Linked DNA regions of Pleomorphomonas sp. T1.2MG-36. The protein of the gene in region 4 binds, or shares a complex with, the protein of the main gene of each other region. Links are inferred from orthologs where the notes say so. Each region holds a gene or a part of one and is shown on either strand. Other genes may lie near its edges. The genes, in order: accB, QQZ18_RS16625, accC and accD.

Region 1 (2,753 bases), on a different replicon or contig from region 4:
GCGGGATCGTCGAGTCGATGCCGTCGACCACGAACTCGTCGAGGCAGCGGCGCAGGCGCATCAGGCACTCGACGCGGTTGCGACCATGAACGATCAGCTTGCCGATCATGCTGTCGTAGTAGGGCGGGATCGTGTAGCCCTGATAGACGCCGCTGTCGACACGGACCCCCAATCCGCCCGGCGGATGCCAATAAGTGATCTTGCCGGGCGACGGCGCGAAGGTTGCGGCGTTCTCGGCATTGATGCGGCATTCGATGGCATGGCCGTTGAAGTGGACGTCCGACTGGCGGAAGCTCAATGCCTGACCCGAGGCCACCTTGATCTGCTCGTTGACAAGATCGATGCCAGTGATCATCTCCGTCACCGGGTGTTCCACCTGCAGGCGGGTGTTCATCTCGATGAAGTAGAACTCGCCGTTCTCGTAAAGGAACTCGATAGTGCCGGCGCCGGAATAGTTGAGCTCGGACATCGCGTTGGCGACGATGTTGCCGATCCTGGCCCGCTCGTCGTCGTTGAGGGCCGGCGAGCGGGCCTCTTCCATGACCTTCTGGTGGCGGCGCTGCAGCGAACAGTCGCGTTCGCCGAGATGCACGGCATTGCCCTGGCCGTCGCCCAGCACCTGCAACTCGATGTGGCGCGGTTTCAGGAGATACTTCTCGATGTAGACCGCGTCGTCGCCGAAGGCATTTTTGGCTTCGGTCTTGGCGGCCGACATGGCCGAGGGCAGTTCCGCTTCGGTCATGGCGACGCGCATGCCGCGGCCACCGCCACCGGCCGACGCCTTCACCAAAACCGGATAGCCGATCTCGGCGGCAACCCGCAGGGCGTCTTCCTCGGATTCGACGGCGCCATCCGAACCCGGCACCACGGGGATACCGAGGCGCTTGGCGGTTGCCTTGGCCTCGATCTTGTCGCCCATGATGCGGATATGGTCGGCCGACGGCCCGATGAAGGCAATGTTGTGGGCTGCCAGGATATCGGCAAAGCGAGCGTTTTCGCTGAGGAAGCCGTAACCGGGATGAACCGCCTCGGCACCGGTGATCTCGCAGGCGGCGACGATATTGGGAATGTTGAGGTAGCTGTCGCGCACCGGCGCCGGGCCGATGCACACGCTCTCGTCCGCGAGACGGACGTGCATGGCGTTGGCGTCGGCCGTCGAATGGACGGCGACGGTACCGATGCCAAGCTCCTTGCAGGCGCGCAGCACCCGAAGGGCGATTTCGCCGCGATTGGCGATGAGGATCTTTTCGAACATGGGGCCGGTCACTCGATGATCAGCAGCGGTTCGCCGAACTCGACCGGCTGGCCGTTCTCGACGAAAACGGCGGTGACGCGGCCGGCGCGCGGTGCCGGAATGTGGTTGAGGTGCTTCATGGCCTCGATGATCATCACCGTCTGGCCTTCCTTCACCACGTCGCCGACTTCGACGAACGAGCGGGCGCCCGGTTCGGGCGCCACGTAGGCGGTCCCAACCATCGGGGAGGGCACTGCGCCGGGGTTGGCAGCGGGGTCGGCCGCCTTCGCAACGTCGACGGCCGCGACGGCGGCAACCGGTGCCGCCATTGCCGGCATCGGACCCGGCGCGGCCCAGCCGCCCTGGGTGATGGTGACCGGCGCCGCCGTTCGAGCCACGCGGATCTTCAGCTTCTCCTGCTCCACCTCGATCTCGGTGAGGTTGGTCTCGTCGAGGATGTTGGCAAGCTGGCGGATCAGTTCGTAGTCAAAGGTCTGGGGCATCGGTTCTCACCGGATTGGGACGGCGGTCACCCTTTCAGGAGACCGGCGAGGGCTTCGAGCGCGAGTGTGTAGCCGAGGGGGCCGAGGCCTACGATCACTCCGGCCGCCACGGGCGACACGAAGGACCGATGCCGAAAACTCTCGCGGGCATGGACGTTGGAAATGTGAACCTCGATCAGGGGAACGCTAGCTCCCTTGATCGCGTCGTGGAGGGCGATCGACGTGTGGGTGTAGGCGCCGGGGTTCATCACCACGCCGGCACCACGCCGTCCAGCCTCCTGGATCCAGTCGACGAGTACGCCCTCATGGTTGGACTGACGAAACTCGACGGCCGAAAACCCCAGCGCGGCAGCCTTCTCGCGGCAGTTCGCCTCGATGTCGGCAAGGGTCAGCGATCCGTAGATGCCCGGTTCCCGAGTTCCGAGAAGATTGAGGTTCGGTCCGTTGAGGATGAACGCTTCAATGGGCAATCGGTCGGTTCCCTTTCAGGCCGGAGCGGGGATGGTCGCAACCCGAAGGCTGCGGCCGGCTTCCTTATAGGCATATGCCGCGCCGAAAAAAAGAGGCCGCGCCGATTCATCCCCGTCTGCCGGGTGCCTCCGCTCCCGGCGCCGATCAAAGATCAACAGGCAGTCTTGCCGCAGGCGCGCATTGCCTCGATCCTGCGGTTCAAATCGGCGAAGCCAACGGCGCCATAGACCATCTCGTCACCGATGATGTAGGCGGGGGTTCCGTTGATGCCGAGCTTGCGGGCGAGATCGTAGGAGTGATTGATCGCTTCGGCCACCGCCTGGGTACCGGCCGTCTCCTTCACCTTCGCCTCGTCGAGGCCCGCCTTGACCGCCGCTGCCAGCGCACGATCGCCGTCGGCCTGTCCCCGGATGCCCATCAGCTCGAAATGGAAGGCCTCGTAGGCCTTGGGATCGAGGATGTTGACGGCCGCCGCAACCTTGGCCGCCTCGACCGACCCCTCGCTCAGGATGGGAAACTCCTTGAGGATGATCTTGACGTCCTTC
Region 2 (2,775 bases), on a different replicon or contig from region 4:
GGCGTTGAACACGTACTTGCGACCGCAGACGTCCACCTTCGGCTCCATACGGGTCATCTCGAAGGTGTCGTAGCCCTCCTTCAGCATCTTCCAGAAGGCCATGTTGGGGTCGTTCCAGTGCTTGGCCATGTTCTTGCCGTTGAGGCGGAAAGGGAAGGCTTGCAGCTGGAACGCCTTCTGGCCGCCGCGGAAGGCTTCGCGCGCCAGGGCGTAGATTTCCTGGATCTGCTGGTCGGTCATGGCGTAGCAGCCGCGCGACGAGCAGGAGCCGTGCACCATCAGCGCCGAACCGGTGCGGCCGTTGGCCCGGTCATAGGCATTGGGGAAGCCGGTGTTGAAGGCGAGATACCAGTCCGACTTGGGATTCATCAAGCCGGGCGAAATGGCGTAGAAGCCTTCCGGCGCCTGCCTGTCGCCTTCCCTGACCTTTGGCCCGAGATCGCCCGACCAGCGGCAGATGTCGTAGCTCTTGAGCAGGTCGTAGCGCCCGCTCGCATTCATTTTCCAGACTTCGAACTTGTTCTCCTCCTTGAAGATGCGCATCAGCACCGGGGAGGAGAGTTTCATGTTGAGCTTCTTCATGAGCTCAAGCGTCTTCGCCGACACCGGGCGCTGGTCCTTGGGGCCATAGCCGTAGCCGATCTCGTCGGCCTGGCAGGCGGCCAGAAGCGCGGCGAGACCGAGGGCGACCGCAAGTCGCGCAAGGCGGCCGGCGATGGAAATGCCTGGAGAGGGCTGGTTCGGGCGGAACGAGGTCATGCTCTCCGTTTCACTCATGGTCACCGCGGCACCTTCCGGGTCCTGGCGGGGGCTGTCTGGCCGTCCCCCCGGGCGCCGGACAGCATATCATGGAGCGATCCTCGACGGTCAGGGTTACCGAATGGTTACCACCGCATCAAGGCCGAACCGGTGCGCCGGAGACCGGCGCATCCGTTCATCGAGGCCGCCGGCTTCTCATTTCCAATGGAAACATGAGAAATTCATGGCAAGGCGACCGGAAAAATGCAGGGCGGTCCGGCCTCAGACCTTGAGGTCGCGGCCGATCGCCAGGAACTTGCGGCGCCGATCGGCGCGGATGTCGTCGCGACTCTTGCCGTCGAAGGTGGCAAATGCCGCCTCGACAACGCCGCCGACGGCCTCGATCACCTGGTTCGGCGCACGATGGGCGCCACCGACGGGCTCGTCGATGATGCCGTCGATGATGCCGTAGCGAACGAGATCCTGGGCGGTGATGCGCATGTTCATCGCCGCGTCCTGGGCCTTGGCCGAATCCTTCCACAAAATGGAGGCCGCGCCCTCGGGCGAGATCACCGAGTAGATGGAGTGCTCGAGCATGAAGACGCGGTTGGCGGTGGCGATGGCAATGGCGCCGCCGGAGCCGCCTTCGCCGATGACCACCGAGACGATCGGCACGCCCAAGCGGAGGCAGGCCTGCGTCGAACGGGCGATGGCTTCGGCCTGGCCGCGTTCCTCGGCGCCGATGCCGGGATAGGCGCCAGCGGTGTCGACAAGCGAGATCACCGGCAGATTGAAGCGGTCGGCCAGTTCCATGATGCGGATGGCCTTGCGGTAGCCCTCCGGACGCGCCATGCCGAAATTATGGCGGATGCGCGTCTGGGTGTCGTGGCCCTTCTCCTGACCGATGACGGCCACCGGACGGCCACGGAAACTGCCGAGGCCGGCCAGGATCGCTGCGTCTTCGCCAAAGTTGCGGTCGCCGGCGAGCGGCGTCCAGTCGGAGATCAACCGTTCGATGTAGTGGGCGGCATGCGGCCGGTCGGGATGGCGTGCGACTTGCGCCTTCTGCCAAGGCGTGAGGCGAGCGTAGATGTCGGCCAGCGCCTGGGCGGCGCTCGTCTCGAGTTTGGCGATGTCGTCGTCGATGGGAAGGGCGGCTCCGCCGTCGGCCAGGGCTTTCAGCTCCTGAACCTTGCCCTCAAGGTCGGCGATGGGTTTCTCAAAGTCGAGATAGCTTCTCATCCGGCTCTCTTCATGGTGCCCCGGCCGCCGTCTTAATCCCGAGGGACAACCAAAGGTGCGGCGACCGCGCACACTTGGCTTCCGATCGACGCCTTGTCAACGCCAATCGCCGCAAATGCCGGCAATTCTGTGATCATCTCCGTGCCATTACCAAGGCGATTATCGCTCGGACAGTGGGTGATGATCGGCGACAAGCGCGGCGAGACGGTGCTCGAGAACGTGCGTGTAGATCTCGGTCGTGCCGATGTCGGCGTGGCCGAGCAATTCCTGGACGATGCGAAGGTCGGCTCCGTTCTGGAGCAGATGGCTGGCGAAGGCATGTCGCAGGACGTGCGGCGACACCTTGTCGGGCGATATGCCCAGCCGAGCGGCGGCGTCCTTGAGGTCGCGGGCGAAACTCTGGCGCGTCACGTGGCCGGTTTCGGAGTTGGCCGGAAACAGGAAGGGGCTACCGGCGTGCCGGCCGCTTGCCTTGAGGAGGCTGCGATAGGCGATGACGGCGGCGCGGGCGGTGTCGCCGATCGGCACCAGCCGGTCCTTGGAGCCTTTGCCGCGCACGGTCATGGCGGCCGTGCCCTCGCGGATGGCGCCGGCCGGCAGGCCGACGAGCTCGGAGACGCGCAGGCCGGACGCATAGAGCGTTTCCAGCATGGCCCAGAAGCGGGTACGGCGCAGCGCTTCGGCCCGATCCTCGACGGGCTCGGCGGCCGTGGCGGCGGTCGCGTCCATCAGTCGGCCGACGTCCTCGACGGAAAGTACCTTGGGCAGCGGACGGCGGGTACGGGGGCGGTCGAC
Region 3 (2,839 bases), on a different replicon or contig from region 4:
CAAGATCGCCGACTTCGGCAGCCGTCGCCGCCATTCGCATCTCTGGCAGGACTGGTGCGTCAACGCGTTGAAGGAAGGCCTCGGACCGGCCTTCATCGGCACGTCGAACGTGCTGCTGGCGATGAAGAGCGACCTTGAGGCCATCGGCACGAACGCCCATGAGCTGCCGATGGCCATGGCCGCGCTCGCCAATACCGAAGACGAGATGCGTCAGGCGCCCTATCGGGTGCTGCGCGACTGGCAGGAGCTCTACGACGGCAACCTTCTGGTCGTCTTGCCGGACGCCTTCGGCACCTCCTCCTTCCTGCGCGACGCGCCAGATTGGGTGGCCGACTGGAAGGGCTTCCGACCCGACAGTGCCGATCCAGTCGAGGGCGGCGAAGAGATCATCGCTTGGTGGAAGGCAAAAGGGCAGGACCCCCGCGACAAGCTGATCGTCTTCTCAGACGGCCTTGACGTCGAGGAGATAGAGCGCGTCTACACGCATTTCCGCGGTCGCGTTCACATGAGTTTCGGCTGGGGCACCAACCTCACCAACGACTTTCAGGATTGCGCGCCGCAACCCACCGACGACTTCGACGCGATCTCGCTCGTCTGCAAGGTGACGCAGGTCAATGGCCGGCCGGCGGTGAAGCTCTCCGACAATCCGGAAAAGGCGACCGGTGACCCGGCCGAGATCGCCCGCTATTTGCGCGTCTTCGGCGAGGCGGGGCGCATCAAGCGGCCGGTACTGGTGTAGTCGAAGGCGCGATCTGACCGAAAACGGCAGCGCCGCCCGAAGGGGCGGCGCATCGAATAAGCAAGTGCTTACTTATCTTTCTGATCAAGCCTCGAACGGCTTGGTGGCGAGCCACTTCTCCAGCCAGTGGATGTCATAGGCGCCGTCGATGATGTCGGCGTTCTTCAGCATGTTGTTGAAGAGCGGGATCGTCGAGTCGATGCCGTCGACCACGAACTCGTCGAGGCAGCGGCGCAGGCGCATCAGGCACTCGACGCGGTTGCGACCATGAACGATCAGCTTGCCGATCATGCTGTCGTAGTAGGGCGGGATCGTGTAGCCCTGATAGACGCCGCTGTCGACACGGACCCCCAATCCGCCCGGCGGATGCCAATAAGTGATCTTGCCGGGCGACGGCGCGAAGGTTGCGGCGTTCTCGGCATTGATGCGGCATTCGATGGCATGGCCGTTGAAGTGGACGTCCGACTGGCGGAAGCTCAATGCCTGACCCGAGGCCACCTTGATCTGCTCGTTGACAAGATCGATGCCAGTGATCATCTCCGTCACCGGGTGTTCCACCTGCAGGCGGGTGTTCATCTCGATGAAGTAGAACTCGCCGTTCTCGTAAAGGAACTCGATAGTGCCGGCGCCGGAATAGTTGAGCTCGGACATCGCGTTGGCGACGATGTTGCCGATCCTGGCCCGCTCGTCGTCGTTGAGGGCCGGCGAGCGGGCCTCTTCCATGACCTTCTGGTGGCGGCGCTGCAGCGAACAGTCGCGTTCGCCGAGATGCACGGCATTGCCCTGGCCGTCGCCCAGCACCTGCAACTCGATGTGGCGCGGTTTCAGGAGATACTTCTCGATGTAGACCGCGTCGTCGCCGAAGGCATTTTTGGCTTCGGTCTTGGCGGCCGACATGGCCGAGGGCAGTTCCGCTTCGGTCATGGCGACGCGCATGCCGCGGCCACCGCCACCGGCCGACGCCTTCACCAAAACCGGATAGCCGATCTCGGCGGCAACCCGCAGGGCGTCTTCCTCGGATTCGACGGCGCCATCCGAACCCGGCACCACGGGGATACCGAGGCGCTTGGCGGTTGCCTTGGCCTCGATCTTGTCGCCCATGATGCGGATATGGTCGGCCGACGGCCCGATGAAGGCAATGTTGTGGGCTGCCAGGATATCGGCAAAGCGAGCGTTTTCGCTGAGGAAGCCGTAACCGGGATGAACCGCCTCGGCACCGGTGATCTCGCAGGCGGCGACGATATTGGGAATGTTGAGGTAGCTGTCGCGCACCGGCGCCGGGCCGATGCACACGCTCTCGTCCGCGAGACGGACGTGCATGGCGTTGGCGTCGGCCGTCGAATGGACGGCGACGGTACCGATGCCAAGCTCCTTGCAGGCGCGCAGCACCCGAAGGGCGATTTCGCCGCGATTGGCGATGAGGATCTTTTCGAACATGGGGCCGGTCACTCGATGATCAGCAGCGGTTCGCCGAACTCGACCGGCTGGCCGTTCTCGACGAAAACGGCGGTGACGCGGCCGGCGCGCGGTGCCGGAATGTGGTTGAGGTGCTTCATGGCCTCGATGATCATCACCGTCTGGCCTTCCTTCACCACGTCGCCGACTTCGACGAACGAGCGGGCGCCCGGTTCGGGCGCCACGTAGGCGGTCCCAACCATCGGGGAGGGCACTGCGCCGGGGTTGGCAGCGGGGTCGGCCGCCTTCGCAACGTCGACGGCCGCGACGGCGGCAACCGGTGCCGCCATTGCCGGCATCGGACCCGGCGCGGCCCAGCCGCCCTGGGTGATGGTGACCGGCGCCGCCGTTCGAGCCACGCGGATCTTCAGCTTCTCCTGCTCCACCTCGATCTCGGTGAGGTTGGTCTCGTCGAGGATGTTGGCAAGCTGGCGGATCAGTTCGTAGTCAAAGGTCTGGGGCATCGGTTCTCACCGGATTGGGACGGCGGTCACCCTTTCAGGAGACCGGCGAGGGCTTCGAGCGCGAGTGTGTAGCCGAGGGGGCCGAGGCCTACGATCACTCCGGCCGCCACGGGCGACACGAAGGACCGATGCCGAAAACTCTCGCGGGCATGGACGTTGGAAATGTGAACCTCGATCAGGG
Region 4 (2,825 bases):
CACCTCGCCAGCGCCGGGATTGTGACCGCCGTCGAGCCAGATCTCCGCTCCTTGCGGCGCGGCATCGACGATGGCGCCGACCGTCAGGCGCTGCAGACGCGCCGGCCATTCGACGCGCTCCATGCCCCGCTCCAGGGCATCGTGCCCAACGTGAAAGCCGGCCGCCCGCACCGCGGCGATAGCCGTGCCGGCATTGACGATCTGGTGGCTACCGGGAAGGCGCGGCCTCGGCAAATCCAGCAGACCGTCGATATCCTGGAACACCAGGCGGCCATGCTCCTCGAAGGCCGTCCAATCCTGCCCACCGATCATCAGCGGCCCGGCGCCAACCTCCGCCGCCACCCGTTCGACCACGGCCACGACGCCATCGGGGTTCGGAGACAGCACGACCGGTGCGCCCGCCTTGATGATGCCGGCCTTCTCGAAGGCGATCTTCTCGACGGTATTGCCGAGATAGGCCTGATGGTCGAGCGAGATCGACGTGATGACCGACACGGCCGGACGGTCGACCACATTGGTGGAATCGAACCGGCCGCCCAGACCGACCTCAAGTAGCAGCGCGTCGGCCGGCCGCTCGGCAAACAGCAGGAAGCCGGCGGCGGTCAGAAGCTCGAAAAGGGTGATCGCTTCGTCCCCGTTGGCCTTTTCGGTGCGGGAAAGCGCATCGGCGAGAGCGTCGTCGTCGACGAAGCTCGATATGCCGGGCCCGCCCGCAAGACGAAATCGCTCATTGTAGCGGACGAGGTGCGGCGAGGTATCGGCGTGAACACGAAGCCCCTCGGCCTCAAGGATGGCCCTCAGAAATGCCACCGTCGACCCCTTGCCGTTGGTGCCGGCGACATGGAAGACCGGCGGCAAGCGCTGCTCGGGATGGCCGAGCGCGGCGAGCAGCCGGCGAATGCGGCCAAGCGAGAGGTCGAAGCCCTTCGGCCAGCGCGCGCCAAGGCGGTCGATGATGTCGAGCGGCGTTTCCATGGCATAGATCCGAAAATGGGGAGACCCCAAAAGGAACACGCCGCCTGACGGCGGCGCGGAAGGTTGAAAGACTGTGGCCGCGAACCGTCAGGCAGGAATGAGCGCTGTGCCCTTGGCGTGGGTCAGCAGGCGAACAAGGCGGCCGATGGTGGCCCGCAGCTCGTGCCGGTGCGCCACAAGGTCGATCATGCCGTGCTCGTGAAGATATTCGGAACGCTGGAAGCCTTCCGGCAGCTTCTCGCGAATGGTCTGCTCGATGACGCGAGGACCGGCAAAGCCGATCAGCGCGCCCGGCTCGGCGATGTGAACGTCGCCCAGCATGGCATAGGAGGCAGTGACGCCGCCGAGCGTCGGATTGGTGAGCACGACGATGTAGGGCAGTCCCGCCTCGCGCAGCATCTCGACCGCCACCGTGGTGCGCGGCATCTGCATAAGCGACAGGATTCCCTCCTGCATGCGAGCGCCGCCGGACGCCGTGAACATGACGAAGGCGGCCGAACGGGCCACGGCTTCCTCAATGCCGCGAATGATCGCTTCGCCGGCGGCCGTACCCAACGAACCACCCATGAAGTCGAAGTCCTGCACCGCGGCGACCACGGCGTTGCCCTCGACACGACCGGCGCCCACCAGCACCGCATCGTCGTTGCCAGTCTTGGCGCGCGAGTCGCGCAGGCGGTCGACGTAACGCTTCTCGTCGCGGAACTTGAGCGGATCCTGCGTCACCGCCGGCGTCGAAATCGCCTCATAGTCTCCGCCGTCGAAGAGCTGCACGAAGCGTTCCTTCGGCGGCATGCGCATATGATAGCCGGAGTTGGGGATCACCCACTGGTTGGCTTCGAGGTCACGGTGAAAAACCATCTCGCCGGTCTCCGGGCACTTCACCCAGAGATTCTCGGGCACATCGCGCTTGGCGGACCAGAGGGAGCGGATTTTCGGGCGGACGACGTTGTTGATCCAGTTCACGGGGAGTTTCGACCTTTGCTCGCGGAACACCGGCCGGCCATGCCGTTCCCGGCGCGGAACCGGCCGCAGCCAAGCCTCGGGCGCCGCCGTTCCTTCGTCGAGGCTCTCATAGCACAGCCTTCCCCGGGACCAAAGCCGTTTCGCCTGACGCGGAACCGCCACTTCCGTCACTGCGGAGATGCCGCTTTTCAGCGACCGCCGATCGGATTAGCTTCGAACCGTTCCAGGAGAGCCCCATGCCGTTGCCCATCATAGAGCGCCGCCGTATCGAGGCGGAGATCGTCGGCCACCTTTATCGCGAACTCGTGGGACGCATGGGCGAGGAGGAGGCACGGGACATCATCGACGGGGCCATCCGAAAAGCCGCGATCGCCCATGGGGAGGCCTGCCGCGCCGACCTCGGCCACATGCCGGATTTCAAGGATTTCGAGGCCATTCTGCCGGCCTGGACAGCCGATGACGCCCTGACGATCGAAGTGAAGGAGGCGAGCCCGGAGCGTCTTTCCTACGACGTCACGCGCTGCCAGTACGCCGAGACATACAAGGAGATGGGACTGGCCGAGATCGGCGCGCTGCTCTCCTGCAATCGCGACGCCGCCTTTTGCGAAGGCTACAACCCGTCCATGAAGCTTGAACGCACCGAAACCATCATGGCCGGCGGCCGGCGGTGCGATTTCCGCTATCGCCTCGACCGGACACAAGACTGAACGGTCGCGACACCCTGTCGGAGCGATTTGCTTCAAGGCGTTTACCTCAAAAACGGCCCCTCGCTGAAATTGCCACCATCTTCCGTTGCCGGTCTTGCATCCACCGGCCAAATCGGATGATGAATAAGCCGTCAGATACGAAAGTTACAAACACCCGGCCACAAAGGTCTTTCTAGGCCT

The links.
Region 1: the proteins of accD (region 4) and accB are in contact, whole or in part, in a solved structure (PDB 8UXZ), measured with the Escherichia coli proteins. The link is inferred for Pleomorphomonas sp. T1.2MG-36 from one-to-one orthologs.
Region 2: the proteins of accD (region 4) and QQZ18_RS16625 are in contact, whole or in part, in a solved structure (PDB 8UXZ), measured with the Escherichia coli proteins. The link is inferred for Pleomorphomonas sp. T1.2MG-36 from one-to-one orthologs.
Region 3: the proteins of accD (region 4) and accC are in contact, whole or in part, in a solved structure (PDB 8UXZ), measured with the Escherichia coli proteins. The link is inferred for Pleomorphomonas sp. T1.2MG-36 from one-to-one orthologs.

What each region holds. Positions count from the first base shown.
Region 1 is NZ_CATNLY010000012.1:54,949-57,701, reverse strand. It holds accB (acetyl-CoA carboxylase biotin carboxyl carrier protein), read right to left. Parts: upstream 1,738-2,753; coding sequence 1,264-1,737; downstream 1-1,263. Other genes in the region: QQZ18_RS07245 (DsbA family protein), read right to left, coding at 2,360-2,753; aroQ (type II 3-dehydroquinate dehydratase), read right to left, coding at 1,764-2,207; accC (acetyl-CoA carboxylase biotin carboxylase subunit), read right to left, coding at 1-1,255. UniProt on the Escherichia coli protein: This protein is a component of the acetyl coenzyme A carboxylase complex; first, biotin carboxylase catalyzes the carboxylation of the carrier protein and then the transcarboxylase transfers the carboxyl group to form malonyl-CoA.
Region 2 is NZ_CATNLY010000034.1:182,367-185,141, reverse strand. It holds QQZ18_RS16625 (acetyl-CoA carboxylase carboxyltransferase subunit alpha), read right to left. Parts: upstream 1,981-2,775; coding sequence 1,021-1,980; downstream 1-1,020. Other genes in the region: QQZ18_RS16620 (site-specific tyrosine recombinase XerD), read right to left, coding at 2,140-2,775; QQZ18_RS16630 (L,D-transpeptidase family protein), read right to left, coding at 1-759. UniProt on the Escherichia coli protein: Component of the acetyl coenzyme A carboxylase (ACC) complex. First, biotin carboxylase catalyzes the carboxylation of biotin on its carrier protein (BCCP) and then the CO(2) group is transferred by the carboxyltransferase to acetyl-CoA to form malonyl-CoA.
Region 3 is NZ_CATNLY010000012.1:55,784-58,622, reverse strand. It holds accC (acetyl-CoA carboxylase biotin carboxylase subunit), read right to left. Parts: upstream 2,177-2,839; coding sequence 824-2,176; downstream 1-823. Other genes in the region: aroQ (type II 3-dehydroquinate dehydratase), read right to left, coding at 2,685-2,839; accB (acetyl-CoA carboxylase biotin carboxyl carrier protein), read right to left, coding at 2,185-2,658; pncB (nicotinate phosphoribosyltransferase), read left to right, coding at 1-739. UniProt on the Escherichia coli protein: This protein is a component of the acetyl coenzyme A carboxylase complex; first, biotin carboxylase catalyzes the carboxylation of the carrier protein and then the transcarboxylase transfers the carboxyl group to form malonyl-CoA.
Region 4 is NZ_CATNLY010000045.1:213,365-216,189, reverse strand. It holds accD (acetyl-CoA carboxylase, carboxyltransferase subunit beta), read right to left. Parts: upstream 1,939-2,825; coding sequence 1,063-1,938; downstream 1-1,062. Other genes in the region: QQZ18_RS18580 (L-2-amino-thiazoline-4-carboxylic acid hydrolase), read left to right, coding at 2,175-2,645; QQZ18_RS18590 (bifunctional folylpolyglutamate synthase/dihydrofolate synthase), read right to left, coding at 1-975.